One region of the Glutamicibacter sp. TV12E genome, then DNA from elsewhere that is predicted to be linked to it. Evidence: riboswitches for the same ligand, from Rfam matches in the RefSeq annotation. Region 1 holds a riboswitch; each other region holds the start of a gene.
The links. Region 1 has a riboswitch for thiamine pyrophosphate ahead of ACT7DV_RS04000 (3-oxoacyl-ACP reductase). Riboswitches for the same ligand answer to the same signal wherever they lie in the genome.
Positions count from the first base shown of each region.

Region 1 (4,752 bases):
AAACTGAGTTTTCTCATCTGCGTGAATGCAGACATGGGTACTCCTAAAAGTGACGGGTGTGACAAGACTAATGTCTATCGCATCTAGGTGAACCTGTCGATGCCTGCGGGTTAAATTGCTGTGCAGGGCCATGAGAACTAGCGGTTAAATAGTCGAAGCAACGCACCAGCCTGTGGTTGATGCGTTGCTTCGAAAAAACTTGATGCGGCTAGAGCCGTCGGTTGTGGCGTGTTTTGGTTGCTGTGACCGAGGAAGCTCCTACGATGGCACCGAGCATGAGCATGGCAGCCGCGATGAAGAAGACTGTGGACAGGATCCAGCAAGCCATGGCTGTGTCTCGATGCGCGGCGTTCAGGGCAAAACCAAAAAGGCACACGCTGGCAAGCAGCAAGAGCGCTCCCGACAACCGTGTCTTCATCATTGACCTTTGCAGCAGAAAATTTTGCCAACAATCACCACACATAATGGCTATTGGCTTGAGTAATATCCATACTGTCACAAATCCATCAATTTGACGATAGGTCTTAAGGAGGATCTTTCGCTGCGACTTTAGGCTAACTACACGCAGGTCTTCAGTGTGCGCTCGATGGCATCGTGTTCGCCCTTGGTCATCCAAGCCCCGTATTTCGCTTTGACCTGAGTCTGTCGTGAGACGTATTCGCAGCGGAAACTCTTGTTGGGCGGAAGCCATGATGCGGCGTCCTTGTCGCCTTTAGCCGCGTTGGTCGGCCCATCCGAGGCCATGAGGTTAAGCGGGTCATTGGCGAATTCGAAACGAGCTTCCTGGTCCCAGCGCTGTGCACCCTTTTGCCACGCATCTGACAAAGCAACAACGTGGTCAATCTGAACCGCGGTGCTTGTTTTCTGGCCCCGAACAAATTTGATGGTGGTGTTGGTATACGGGTCGTGGAAGGTTCCGCTGAGCACTACGCAAGGCTTCGACGCTGATTTGTATTTCACGTGTTCCAAGTCGCGAGCCAGGATGTCATTGCGGGCGTCGCAACCGTTGCGGTCCGGATCCTTCCATCCCTTGCTGAACTTTTCCCGTTCGTAGCCAGTCTTGGGGGCGCGGCCCTTCACGTCGATATCCGCGAGCAATTCAAGCGAGTCAGCGTAGCTGGCGCGTTGCCCCGCACTGTTGTAGGTAGTGTCAGCCTGTGCGTCGGGAACTCGATACTGCTCGATGGAATCAAGAGTTGAGCATCCAGTGAGGGCAAGGGATGAAGCGATGAGTGCAAATGAGATTGCGCGGCGCAGCAGCTGCATGCGGAAGTACGACTCCTAGGAAAGCGACAGTTGGCAAGGGGGTAGGCCCTTAGGAAACTATATGAAGTGGGGTGGACCATTTAGCCGCGTCTAGGCCGTGTTTTAGTGTGAGATCCGTGTGGGCCTGTGTAGTTGACCATTTCATGATCTGATAAAAATCATGGTTCTTTTGTTTGACATGCATTGTTTAAATCAGATTAATAACATAAGGTCGAGTAAACTATTTCATCCTCGTTCGTATTGGAGCGCTCATGAAGAGGAGCCTGACGCTGGCCCTGGTTGCGCTGCTCGGGCTTTGCTCCTGTACCACCCCAGTTTCGCAATTGAGGCTCCCGGAAGAACCTGCTCCCGAGACTACTCCGGGAGTCCTCGAAGAAGAGATAGCGGAAGACACTATCGAAAGTATCGATGGCATCGCGGAATTCTTCCCGCCGATGATCGCCTTTGCCGCTGCTATCAGAGGAGAAGGTGGGCTAGTCGGCTCACTAGAAGATCCGGGTGCGGAATTCTTTGAAGAGAACGGGTTCAGCTCTGGGTCGGGATCATCGAATACCTATCAGCTAAATGAGGCAGGGGATATTCAGACAGAGCCTCTGATCGTCTCTACCTCGGCGGGACAGAAAAATCTGCTCCAGTTCGCTTGCCAAGGAGTGGGATTCGTCCGTATCAAGGCTGTTAAAGATGACGAGGTTGTCGCCGAAGATTCCCTGCAGTGTGCGATCCCTGCTAACGATTTGAGCATGGAATTCACTGTTCCAGATGGCGGTGAAGTTTGGATTGTCCAAGAACCAAGTGCTGATACGCGCGGGGTTCATGAAGTAATGTTCTACAGCTAAGCCGTGCGTGTGCTACTAATGGGAGCAGTGACACGGGGTGCCGCAGGGCGGCTGAGAGAACACCCGTTGAACCTGATCCAGTTAGTACTGGCGAAGGGAATGTCCTGGATTCTGCGTATGTGTGCACCTGAAGTGCTTGAACCGTCCGCGTCTTTGGTCAAAATCCATTCGCCAACAGACGCCGTCAAGGAGTTCAAACAAGATGAGCACGGACACCCAATCACCAGCAACCCCCATTGCCCTTCCACTTGAAGAGCAGGTTATTCTTGTCACCGGCGGAGCCCGAGGGCTCGGTGCCGCCATCAGCAAGGCCTTCCTAGCTGCTGGAGCGAAAGTCGTCATCAATTACAGCACTTCGGAACAAGCAGCCAATGATCTCGTTGCGCTCTACCCGAACGATGCAGTAGCCATTAAGGCTGATGTTCGCAACGAATCTGCGCTCAAGTCGATGGTGGTTGAAGCCGAAGATCATTTTGGGCAGCCGGTGACTACTCTGGTGAACAATGCCTTGGTGGATTTCTCCTTTAACGGCGATGCCCGCTCCACCGCCGAAGCGATTTCGGCAACAGAGCTCAGCGCCCAGTTCGCCGGATCGGTGCTGGCTCCCGTGGCTGCCATCCAGGCTGTCCTGCCTGGAATGCGGCAAACAAGGTTTGGACGCATCATCAATATCGGCACTAACCTATTCCAGCACCCGGTGGTTCCGTACCATGACTACACCGCCACAAAAGCTGCGCTGCTGTCCCTGACCCGTACCTTCGCTGATGATCTTGGGCCTGAAGGAATCAACATCAACATGGTTTCTGGCGGGCTCTTGCGCACCACCGACGCCTCGGCTGCGACCCCCGAGGCAGTATTCGACTTGATTGCCTCGGGAACGCCATTGCGTCGAGTCACCACTCCAGCGGAACTGGCCGATACCGTCCTGTTTTTCGCTTCCCCGCTCTCACGTGGGGTGACAGGTCAGAACCTTATCGTGGATGGCGGGCTGGTGAAGGGATGAGCCAGAAGAAACAAGTACATCTGAATCTGTTCCTTTACGGCGTCGGGCACCACCAAGCGGCCTGGCGTGCTGAGGACTCGGCAGCCGAAGAGCTTCCCGGTACCCAGTACTACATTAAGCTGGCTCAGCTGGCTGAGAAGGGGCTGCTGGACGCGGTGTTCTTCGCCGATGGCCAAGCGGTGTCATCCTCAGCTGCGCAGGCCGGTCCCACCTGGTTCTTTGAGCCGGTGACGCTGTTGTCGGCGATCAGCCAATGCACCACGAATATCGGACTGGTCTGCACCATCTCGGCCAGCTTCTACTCTCCCTTCCACGCGGCACGCATGCTGGGCAGCTTGCAGCATTTGTCCAACGGGCGGGCCGGCATCAATGTGGTGACGAGCATGTGGGATACCGAAGCGCAGAACCATTCGCTCGCCGAACTGCCTGCGCACGCGCAGCGATATGGCAGAGCCGCAGAATTCATTGATGTCTTGCGCAAGTTGTGGGGATCCTATCCGCATCAAGCAGTCCAGATTGACCGTGGCGGAAACTTCACCGATACGCAATTGCTTCAAGAAATCAATCACGAAGACGAGCACTTCTCGGTGCGAGGTCCCTTGAATATGCCCAACTCAGTTCATGGCGAGCCTGTCATGTTCCAAGCAGGCTCCTCGCCAGCTGGCCGCGAACTGGCAGCAGCACACGCTGAAGCGATCTACTCGGTAGCAGCCGATCACCAGATGGCATCCGAATTCGCCCAAGACATTTCCGAACGCACCAGAGCTTCGCGTGGCTCGGATTACAGGGCGCTGATCATGCCCGGGCTGGTGACCTATGTGGGACGCACAGCAGAAGAAGCCAAAGCCAAGCAGCGTGCACTGAACGAGTTGCTGCCAACCGGGGACGCGCTGCGCCAGCTGGGAGTATTCCTGCAGCAGGACACCAGCCGCTGGCCTTTGGACGGACCTGTCCCGGACCTTCCGCCACTGGAAGAATTCACTGGCCCGGCCGGCCGATACACCACGATACTGCGGCTCATCGAGCTGCACCAGCCCACGGTTCGTGAACTACTCGGCTTGCTGGCTGCTGGCGGGGGCCACTGCACCATGGTGGGAACGCCGGAAATGATTGCCGATGAAATAGAACTCTGGGTCGATAGCGGGGCCGCAGACGGCTTCAACCTGATGCCGCCGTCCCTCCCGGGATCTCTGGAGGACTTCATTGAGCTAGTGATTCCGGAATTGCAGCGCCGTGGCAGATTCCGCACCCGCTACGAGTCGGCTACATTGCGCGGAAATCTTGGGTTGGCTGTTCCGGAAGCTGTGGTCTTGGCGCGCAGCTAGTTGTGCGGTTGCGCTTCGGGAGCCAAGCCGGGGAAATCATTCTCAAAGTAATCCAAGATTTTCTGTGTTGAGAAGAAATCCAAGATGAATGACTCCTGAAGCGCAAAGACGTTGCCTCCGCGAACGGAAGGCAATTGTGCAAGGGACTCATCGGAAGAGAACTGCTCGGTGGCCTCTGGGTCCGAGGAGAGCAGAAAGGTCGCATCGCCCGGCAAGGACTTGGCCAGCCCTTCGTAGCTGGTGAACGAGAAGTCTTCCCGTTCTTGCATGGAGGTATCAAACTCTGCTGGAGGATCCAGCACGGTGAACCCCAGAGATTCGA
Region 1 covers NZ_JBQVVF010000001.1:877,854-882,605, reverse strand. Annotated here, with positions in the region: gene ACT7DV_RS04020 (5'-nucleotidase C-terminal domain-containing protein) at 1-35, opposite strand, end outside; gene ACT7DV_RS04015 (hypothetical protein) at 209-421, opposite strand; gene ACT7DV_RS04010 (HNH endonuclease family protein) at 559-1,266, opposite strand; gene ACT7DV_RS04005 (hypothetical protein) at 1,518-2,102, shown strand; TPP riboswitch at 2,126-2,219, shown strand; gene ACT7DV_RS04000 (3-oxoacyl-ACP reductase) at 2,305-3,105, shown strand; gene ACT7DV_RS03995 (NtaA/DmoA family FMN-dependent monooxygenase) at 3,102-4,430, shown strand; gene fepB (Fe2+-enterobactin ABC transporter substrate-binding protein) at 4,427-4,752, opposite strand, start outside.

Region 2 (4,752 bases), 1.4 Mb from region 1:
GTGACCGCGGTGTTCGCCGGTTTGCTGACCAAAGTGGGCGTCTACGCAATCGTGCGCACCGAGACACTGATTTTCCCGGGGGGCGCAGTGAACGCCGGGCTGCTGGTGGTGGCGGCGCTGACCATGGTGATCGGTATTCTTGGCGCGCTGGCGCAGACGGACTTCAAGCGCATGCTCTCCTTCACCCTCACTAGCCACATCGGATACCTGATTTTCGGCGTGGCTGTCGGGGGACCGCTGGCCATTGCGGCGACCATCTACTACGTGGGCCACCACATCATCGTCCAGACCTCGCTGTTCATGGTCGCTGGCCTGATAGAACGCCGTGCCGGAAGCTCAAATGTCACCAAGCTGGGCTCGTTGGCCAAGCTTTCCCCGGCCCTGTCCCTGCTCTTCTTCATTCCCGCGATCAATCTCGGCGGCATTCCTCCGTTCTCCGGTTTCCTGGGCAAGTTCGGATTGCTCCATGCCGCCGTGCAGGATGCTGACCCGCTGACCTGGGTGGTGGTGGGCGCGGGCCTGCTGACCAGCCTGTTGACGTTGCTGGCGATCATTCGTGTCTGGGCCCGCATCTTCTGGCGCCGCGCCGCCGATGCCGAGGTGCCGAACCAGGAGCTGGTGGATGAAGCAGCTCAGGTGGCGGCCGAAACCGCGGCTGGTGGAGCGCAGAACCCTGGCCTGGGCCTGAAGCTGGCTCGGGAATTGGAAGCTGCGTCCCTGCCCTGGGGCATGCGCTATGCCACCGGGTCGCTGGTGGTAGCGGGCATTGCCCTGACTATTTTTGCGGGGCCGATTTTTGAATTCTGTGAACGGGTCGCCGCGGAGCTCATTGCCCGCGACGCATACATCAACGCGATCTTGCCATTCTGATTGGAGGGATGATGCCGACTAAAAACTTGAAACCCGGTGACCAGCGTATTGATGATGCGCTGGATACCTCAGGCGTGCGCCACCGGGCGACACTCAAGCAGGAATGGCCGCTGCTGGCCCTGCTGATTTTTGTGTGGTGCGCACTGTGGCAGGATTTCTCGCCGGCGAACCTGATCTTCGGTGTGATTATCGCGCTGGTCATCGTCACGCTCTTTCCGTTGCCTCCGGTGGTGCTTTCGGGACGCATGAACGTTTGGTACTGCCTGCAGCTATTCATCTGGTTTGTTGGCCAGGTGTTTGTGGCCAGCTTCGAAGTGGCCCGCCTGGCCATCTTCCGGGGAAAGAAGACCCGCAGCGGCGTCATTGCGGTTCCCCTGCGCACCGACTCGGATCTGATCGTGACAACGGTTGGCCATGTGCTGACCCTGATCCCGGGATCCTTCGTCATTGACGTGGACCGCAGTTCATCAACGCTGTACTTGCACTACATCAATATCGAATCAAGGCAGGATATGGACCGTGCCCGTGAAGCCGTGCGCGACATTGAACGCCGGATGATCATGGCCATCGGCAGCCGGGATGAGTTCGACGCGATCAAGCACGAATGCGGACCGAACCTGATGCGAATGAAGGGCAAAAAATGATGGAAATCGTGATGTGGATTTGCGGCATCATGCTGGGCTTGGCCACCGTTGCCTGTGTAATCCGCGTGGCCAAGGGCCCGTCGATTCTCGACCGCGTTCTCGCACTGGACGTGATGCTGCTGATCATCTCCGTGGCGCTGTGCCTGGAGATGGTCTACAACCGGCACACCGACTACCTGCTCTTCGTCATTGCCGCTTGCACGTTGGGCTTCATCGGCTCGGTCACCGTTTCGCGCTACGTTTCTGACCAGAGGAATGCCTGATGGAGATGTTCGTGGATATTCTCGTGGCAGTACTGCTGATTGCCGGTTGCCTCATGTCACTGATTGCCGGTATTGGCCTGCTGACCTTTCCCGACATGCTCACCCGCATGCATGCCGCAACCAAGCCCCAGGTCCTCGGGTTCTTGCTGGTCTTCACCGGGCTGGCGATTCAGCTGCGCAGCTGGGCTGTGGTTCCCGTGCTCTTCTTGGCATGGGGAATGCAGTTGTTGACCGCACCGGTCTCGGCTCATATGATCGGGCGCTCCGGCTACCGCACCAAGCACGCTGCCAAGGACTCGCTCTATGCCGATGAGCTCAAGCAGATTGTGGACAAGACCAGCAGTGCCCCGCCCACCGGAACCTTCGATGCAACCTCGGGTGCAACCGGAAAATCTGAAGACTAGGACAACAACACAGCACGGGCATCCCGCCGACGGCGGGATGCCCGTGCTGTGTGCGCTACTTGCTAAAGCGTGCGACTACCTTGTTGCTACCGCGGTCTGCCAGCACCTGAATGGTGGCTGCCACGATGGCCGAGAAGATCGCAAATCCGAGAGCCTGGCGCAGCGAAGCCTCGGCGGCTTCTTCGCTTCCCTTACGGGGTGCCTTGTTTCCGGTGAAACCCTTCCACAGCTGGTCAACCAGCTTGCTGCCGACAAAACCGGCGCCAATGGAAATACCCGTGGTGGCAAGTTTCTGCACTGTATTCATTTTGCCCTCGTTTCAACGTCGTGACTTATCGTTCCTCTGCCCAGCATACCTGCGGTATGGTAGGTGGGCAGTAATTTTCCGACAGGGGAGCGTCAGACTTCGAAACTGGAGTCGCAAGACGCTGAGAGTGCGATAGATCGCAGACCCTCGAACCTGCTCCGGCTAGTACCGGCGAAGGAAGTCGAGCATCTCGGATGCGGACCGGGACCATTGTGCCCTGAATCCGTACATCTCCCCTCCTTGATATAGGAGGACCACCAATGAAGCAATCAGCAGCAAATCAGCGTTCTGGCTGGCGCGTCGTAGACATCGTCACTGCATCGGTCATCGCAGTCGCCTCGGGCGTCATCTTCTGGGCCTGGGGCGCAGGCTATGGGCTGTTCTCGCTGGCCTTTGCGGCCTTCCCTCCCGCGGCAGCACTGCTCACCGGCGTTTGGCTCTTCCCCGCGGTGCTTGGCGCGCTGATTATCCGCAAGCCCGGCGCGGCCCTGTATTGCGAGCTGCTGGCAGCGGTGGTCGAAGCGCTGCTCGGTTCGCATTATGGCCTGACCGTGCTGCTGTCCGGCCTGGTCCAAGGCCTGGGTGCCGAAGTGGTCTTTGCCGCGTTCCGCTACCGCAAGTGGAATTTGGGCGTGGCATTGCTTGCCGGGCTCTTCTCTGGACTTTTCGCCGGTATTTCCGAGGCCTACATCATGGCCTACTACGTTGAATACACCCCGGCGCTGAAGCTGTTCCACGTGATCGCTACCGGTGTCTCCGGGCTGATTGTTGCAGGCCTGCTGTCCTGGCTGGCAACCCGTGGCCTGGCCAAGACCGGCGCGTTGAGCGCTTTGGCCAGCCGCCGGGCACACCTTGAATCCGGAAAACTGGCCGCGAAATGAGTTCGATGGCCAACACCGGTGCCACGGCACAAACTCGGCGAGGCATCGAGATCATTGCTCGAGGTTTTTGCTGGCAGCACCCGGAACGCTCGCAACCTGCCATCTCGGCATTTGACGTGCAGATCAACTCCGGCGAAAAGGTGCTGCTAATCGGCCCGTCCGGGGCAGGCAAGTCAACCTTGCTCCATGCCCTGGCCGGACTGCTGGAAGTCGATGGGGCCGAGCAGATCGCCGGTCAACTGCTCATCGACGGGTCAGACGCCTTCGCCCGGGAACACCCGGTGGGGCTGATGCAGCAGGACCCGGAGACCCAGGTGGTGCAAAGCCGGGTCGCCGACGACGTGGCCTTTGGCGCCGAAAACCTGGCGGTGGATCCGGCCATCATCCGCCAGAGAATTCCCGAGGCCCTGGACGCGGTGGGGCTGGGCATGCTGCCCATGGACCACCGCACCCAGGAACTGTCCGGCGGGCAAAAGCAGCGCCTGGCCCTGGCCGGAATCCTGGCCATGCAGCCTGGGCTGATGCTGCTTGATGAACCCACCGCCAACGTCGACCCGGAAGGCATCGGGCCATTGCGCGATGCGGTGCTCAACGCCGCCCGGCTCAGCGGCGCCACGCTGATCGTGGTCGAGCACCGGCTGGATGCGTGGGCAGAACATATGGATCGAGTCATCGTCCTCGAACCAGGCGGCGGCATCGCCCACGACCTGGACCCGCAGCGGCTCATTGACGATGAAGACCTGCGTGCAGAGCTTTCGGAGGCCGGAGTGTGGGTGCCAGGCTATTCGCCACAGGTCCGACCGGCGAGCCCCCGGCCCGGGGCGCTGCTTCTGGAAGCCGCCGAGCTGGTCAGCGCCCGCAGCGGGCAAGCGCCCCGGACCCAAACGGTGAATCTGGCGGTGAGCGCTGGAACGGCGACGGTTATCCGCGGCGAGAATGGCGCCGGGAAATCCACCTTGGCACTGACCTTGGGCGGTTTGCTGGAACCGGCACAGGGAGCCTTGCAGGCTTCCGACGCGCTGGCCAACGGCCTGGGGAAATCACCATTCAGCTGGCGGGCAGGAGCCCTGATCGGCCGGATAGGGTCGGTGTTCCAGGAACCCGAACACCAATTTGTCACCCAGAGCGTGCGCGAAGAATTGGCTTTTGCGCCGCTGCGGGCCAAGGCAAGCGGCGGCCACGAGCTGAAGTACGAAGCGCAGCAGGTTGATGCCCTGGTCGAGTCGCTGCTGCAGCGTTTGGGCTTGCAGCATCTGGCCGAAGCTAATCCCTTTACTCTTTCGGGAGGGGAGAAACGCCGGTTGTCGGTGGGCACCGTGTTGGCCGCGGCCCCCGATGTGCTGATCCTGGACGAACCAACCTTCGGACAGGACGCCAGGACAT
Region 2 covers NZ_JBQVVF010000001.1:2,262,477-2,267,228, forward strand. Annotated here, with positions in the region: gene ACT7DV_RS10570 (Na+/H+ antiporter subunit D) at 1-870, shown strand, start outside; gene ACT7DV_RS10575 (Na+/H+ antiporter subunit E) at 882-1,514, shown strand; gene ACT7DV_RS10580 (monovalent cation/H+ antiporter complex subunit F) at 1,511-1,777, shown strand; gene mnhG (monovalent cation/H(+) antiporter subunit G) at 1,777-2,181, shown strand; gene ACT7DV_RS10590 (DUF4235 domain-containing protein) at 2,237-2,488, opposite strand; TPP riboswitch at 2,562-2,685, shown strand; gene ACT7DV_RS10595 (ECF transporter S component) at 2,749-3,369, shown strand; gene ACT7DV_RS10600 (ATP-binding cassette domain-containing protein) at 3,366-4,752, shown strand, end outside.
Region 2: linked by a shared signal. The riboswitch ahead of ACT7DV_RS10595 (ECF transporter S component) and the one ahead of ACT7DV_RS04000 (3-oxoacyl-ACP reductase) in region 1 are both predicted to bind thiamine pyrophosphate.

Region 3 (4,752 bases), 1.5 Mb from region 1:
AATCCCGTATTCCGGCGAAATGCTGCACCCAGTGAGCTCTGGGAGCTGAAGCCAAGCAGCTGGGCAATATCCTGGAGGTCATCGCCTCGAGCCACCATTTTCATGGCTTGCTGCGCATGCAACGAGGCGACCCACCGTGAATAGCCGCTGCCCGTTTCAGCTTGAAACGCCCTGGAGATCGTTCGCCCACTGACCCCCAACCGATCAGACCATTGCTGAAGGCCTAGCGCGGGCTGGGGCTCATCAACCATGACACTAACTATTGGCTGCAGCAGATCCGCCTGTGGCATATGAATGGACAGATGGCCTGGTGCGGGTTCCAAATTATCCATCGCTGCAGCTTCCGTGATGGCACGCGACGTTGGATTCAAGCCCGGATCCGCCAGACGCTCCAAGAGCAGCCTCAACAGAGGTGTTATGACGACCGGGACAGGCTCCAGGGCAATTGGCTCAACACTGTCGATCCCGAAATGGCTCATATTGCACACGCTCCCGGCACAAGCCCGGCCTTCATGCAAGACGCCGGCTGGCAGCCAGACACCCAGCACTGGCGTAATGGTCCACATTCGCGGGCCGACGCTCACAGTGGAAGCGCCACGCTGATTCCATAGCAGCTCGTGCGTTGGGTGGGAATGCGATGTCCAGCAAGTGTCGATGTCAACGCGCTCTTGAAAGAACCCGATAACGAACGGAACATCGATAGCGCCTGCTGCGTAGGCCGGAAGCTTCCGTTGTTCAATCATGACCGCACCTCAGTTGCCTAACGCTCCACGTCCACCCGATAGATTCACGACTTCTTCTGGCCCAATTCTTAGATGGATGACCTACGCTAAAACTATAGAGCGTTCGTGTCTGTTGACATCGCCCCAACCTGCAGAGGTGATTTAGGATTTCCACTCCAAACCCAGAAGACAACGGCGGCGTTATCCCGCTGCCTTCTACGGCAAACCTGAGTTCAGGCGAACTACAAGAAATGACCCAGGCATTCCGGCTACAGTTTCAGCGATTCATGATGGAATACCAGTTTGCCGTCGACGAAGTTCTGACCAAAGTCTCGATTCTTCGTGAAGAGTTCCTCTACCTGCACAAGTACAATCCCATTGAGCACATTACCTCCCGGGTAAAAACTCCGGAAAGCATCATGCGCAAGGTGAGCCAGAGGAATATCCATCCTTCCCTCTCGGCCATCAGGGAGAACATCAGCGACATCGCCGGTGTCCGAATCACCTGCAGCTTCGTGAAGGACATCTACAAGGTACTCAATACCTTGACCGCGCAAAATGACATTCGAGTCATCCAGATCAAGGATTACATCAAGAATCCAAAGCCAAGCGGTTACAAGAGCGTGCATGCCATCGTTGAAATCCCGGTCTTCCTCTCGGACGGACCGGTGAATGTCATTGTTGAGCTGCAGATCCGCACTATCGCCCAAGACTTCTGGGCCAGCCTGGAACACAAGATCTTTTACAAGTACGAAGGCGAAGTCCCTGCCTATTTGGCTTCAGAACTTGCCGAAGCCGCAGCCGTAGCCACCAAGCTTGATATGCAGATGCAGCGACTGCATACAGAGGTTCATGGCCACGACGCCAACGACGAAAACGCTAACGGGCAAGAAGTAGACGCGGAAGTAATACAAGGACTGCTCATGCTTGCCAAGGAAGCTTCAACTGGCAAGGAGCACCGCGACAAGGGCGCAACCCAGTAGCGATAGCCCAAAAATAGAGCTAGGCCTCCGAGCGAAAGACTATTTCGTTCGGTGGCCTTGCTCGTTACAGATATTTTCAGAAACGAAAAAGCCCCGAAATCCAAGGATTTCGGGGCAAAATCTGTAGCGGCGCCGGGACTCGATCCCGGGACCTCACGATTATGAGTCGTGCGCTCTAACCAGCTGAGCTACGCCGCCACAAGTGAGAAGCAATCCAGTAGAAGCCAAGAAAGCTTCTCACTCAGAGCCCCCTGCCGGAATCGATCCGGCGACCTCGTTCTTACCAAGAACGCGCTCTACCACTGAGCTAAGGGGGCAACGAGTAAATACTCTACACGGATTCGCGCACAAACAAAAATCGGCGTTCAACCCTCTAATTCGACACCAGTCGGGAGAATAACCACTAGTCAGATTCGGTTATTGGCGATTTAGACACTCACGCGGCACAACCAATGGCACAAAAGTGCTTTGGTGACGATGCTCACTGAGGGGAATTTGGTGATCAGCCTGCAATTATCCGCCCCCTTAATTCACTTCTAATTTGCATGGCAAGCAAGCCCGGCACCCTTCAAACACAGCAGGAATGCTGCAACGGCTCCGGGTGCGAATGGGCAAGCCCCAAGAACGCCCCTAATGCGGTCGGAAGAGCCAGAATAAATCGATGATCCCTGTGGCGCCAATAGACTTTTCCCCTGATCGGATACTGGTGCCTGGAAAACTTCCGCAGGCAGTGACCCACCGCCCGCATTCCGGGCTTGAGTAGTACGCTTGTGACCTCAGCTACAAATCCATTCAGGATTTTGCAAACGTCAGAAACCTGTGTAGAGTATTTACTCGTTGCCCCCTTAGCTCAGTGGTAGAGCGCGTTCTTGGTAAGAACGAGGTCGCCGGATCGATTCCGGCAGGGGGCTCGAAATAAGAGAGACAATCTGATTGCAGATTGTCTCTCTTTTCGTTTACCCAGAACTTTTATTCTGGACCGAATATGGCCAGAATTTCATCCTCGCTTCGCAAAAAACATTTCGCTGGCCGATCGTCACCTTGTGGACTGTTTGCCTCCGATAGAAATTTTCGTGCTAGTGTCATCTGCGACCACACGGGAGCCCCATGGCAAGGGCTGAGATCGGACTGCAGCTGTCCGCGACCGTTGAACCTGTCCGGGTAATGCCGGCGAAGGAAGTGAGTTTCTCAATGGAACAATTTGAACAGCATTCCGCCCACTCTCTCGCGTTCCGCGAAGCCGATGGGATTTCAGTTCCGGTTACGCAGATCCTGCTTGCGGACTCCCCCAATGGCCAGCCCAACGAGCCGGTGGTTGTGTATCGCACCAGCGGGCCGGGAAGCGAACCAACGCAGGGACTGAAACCGTTTCGGGAATCTTGGATACTTGAGCGTGGAGACGTGCAGCGATATGCGGGACGCGAGCGGAACCTGCATGACGATGGGCGTTCAGCGGTCCGCCGCGGTACTGCCAGCGATGAGTGGGCTGGACGTTCCGCTCAGCCGCTCAAGGCCGTAGACGGGGCAGCAGTGACTCAAATGCACTACGCTCGTGCTGGAGTCATCACCCCGGAAATGCGCTATGTAGCATTGCGCGAAGAATGCAATGTAGAGCTGGTGCGCAGCGAGCTTGCCGCCGGACGAGCGATCATCCCCTCGAATATCAACCACCCTGAATCCGAACCGATGATCATCGGCAAAGCGTTTCTCGTAAAGATCAATGCGAATATCGGCAATTCAGCAGTGACCAGCTCCATCGCTGAAGAAGTCTCCAAATTGCAGTGGGCCACCAAATGGGGCGCAGACACTGTCATGGACCTTTCGACCGGCGACGACATCCACACCACCCGCGAATGGATCATTCGAAATTCGCCGGTCCCCATCGGCACCGTGCCGATCTACCAGGCACTGGAAAAGGTCAATGGCGAAGCGAACGCCCTGACCTGGGAGATTTTCCGGGACACCGTCATTGAGCAATGCGAGCAGGGCGTGGACTACATGACCATCCATGCCGGCGTGCTCTTGCGCTATGTCCCGCTGACAGCCAACCGCGTCACCGGAATCGTTTCGCGCGGCGGATCCATCATGGCCGGATGGTGCCTGGCTCATCACCAGGAGAATTTCCTCTACACGCACTTTGACGAGCTGTGTGAAATCTTTGCGCAGTACGACGTGGCCTTCTCATTGGGCGACGGGCTGCGTCCGGGATGCATTGCCGACGCCAATGATGCGGCCCAATTCGCCGAACTTGATACCCTTGCCGAATTGACCAAGCGCGCGTGGAAGTACGATGTTCAGGTGATGGTGGAAGGACCGGGGCACATCCCTTTCCACATGGTCCGCGAGAACGTGGAACGCCAACAGGAACTGTGCGACGGCGCGCCCTTCTATACGCTAGGCCCGTTGGTCACCGATGTCGCACCCGGCTACGATCACATCACCAGCGCCATTGGCGCCACCGAAATCGCCCGTTATGGCACCGCCATGCTTTGCTATGTCACGCCCAAGGAACATCTGGGATTGCCTAATCGCGATGATGTGAAAACCGGTGTGATTACCTACAAGATTGCAGCACATGCCGCAGATCTGGCCAAGGGGCATCCTGGGGCCACCGCCCGCGACGACGCGCTGAGCAAGGCTCGCTTCGAGTTCCGCTGGAACGACCAGTTCTCGCTGAGCCTGGACCCTGTCACGGCGCAGGAATTCCATGATGAGACGTTGCCTGCGGAACCTGCCAAGACGGCCCACTTCTGCTCGATGTGCGGCCCGAAGTTCTGTTCCATGCGCATCTCCCAGGACATTCGCGACGAGTACGGCTCAGCGGAAGCGCAAGCTGCGTTGGCGGGCATGGCGCAGAAGAGCCGGGAGTTCGTAGAAAGCGGCGGAAAAGTCTATCTCGGCGATGAGATTCCGGTAGGCAGTACCGCCCCGTAGAGCTAGAGCTGCGGCCCCTATTGTTGTGGAAACGATAATGCCCCTGGATCAAGCCTTTCGGCTTAATCCAGGGGCATTATGCTGTGCTAGCTAATAAGCTGCAGCGGGCGCTG
Region 3 covers NZ_JBQVVF010000001.1:2,418,875-2,423,626, reverse strand. Annotated here, with positions in the region: gene ACT7DV_RS11340 (helix-turn-helix domain-containing protein) at 1-743, opposite strand, end outside; gene ACT7DV_RS11335 (GTP pyrophosphokinase) at 1,010-1,705, shown strand; tRNA gene ACT7DV_RS11330 (tRNA-Met) at 1,830-1,903, opposite strand; tRNA gene ACT7DV_RS11325 (tRNA-Thr) at 1,951-2,022, opposite strand; tRNA gene ACT7DV_RS11320 (tRNA-Thr) at 2,545-2,616, shown strand; TPP riboswitch at 2,792-2,901, shown strand; gene thiC (phosphomethylpyrimidine synthase ThiC) at 2,897-4,639, shown strand.
Region 3: linked by a shared signal. The riboswitch ahead of thiC (phosphomethylpyrimidine synthase ThiC) and the one ahead of ACT7DV_RS04000 (3-oxoacyl-ACP reductase) in region 1 are both predicted to bind thiamine pyrophosphate.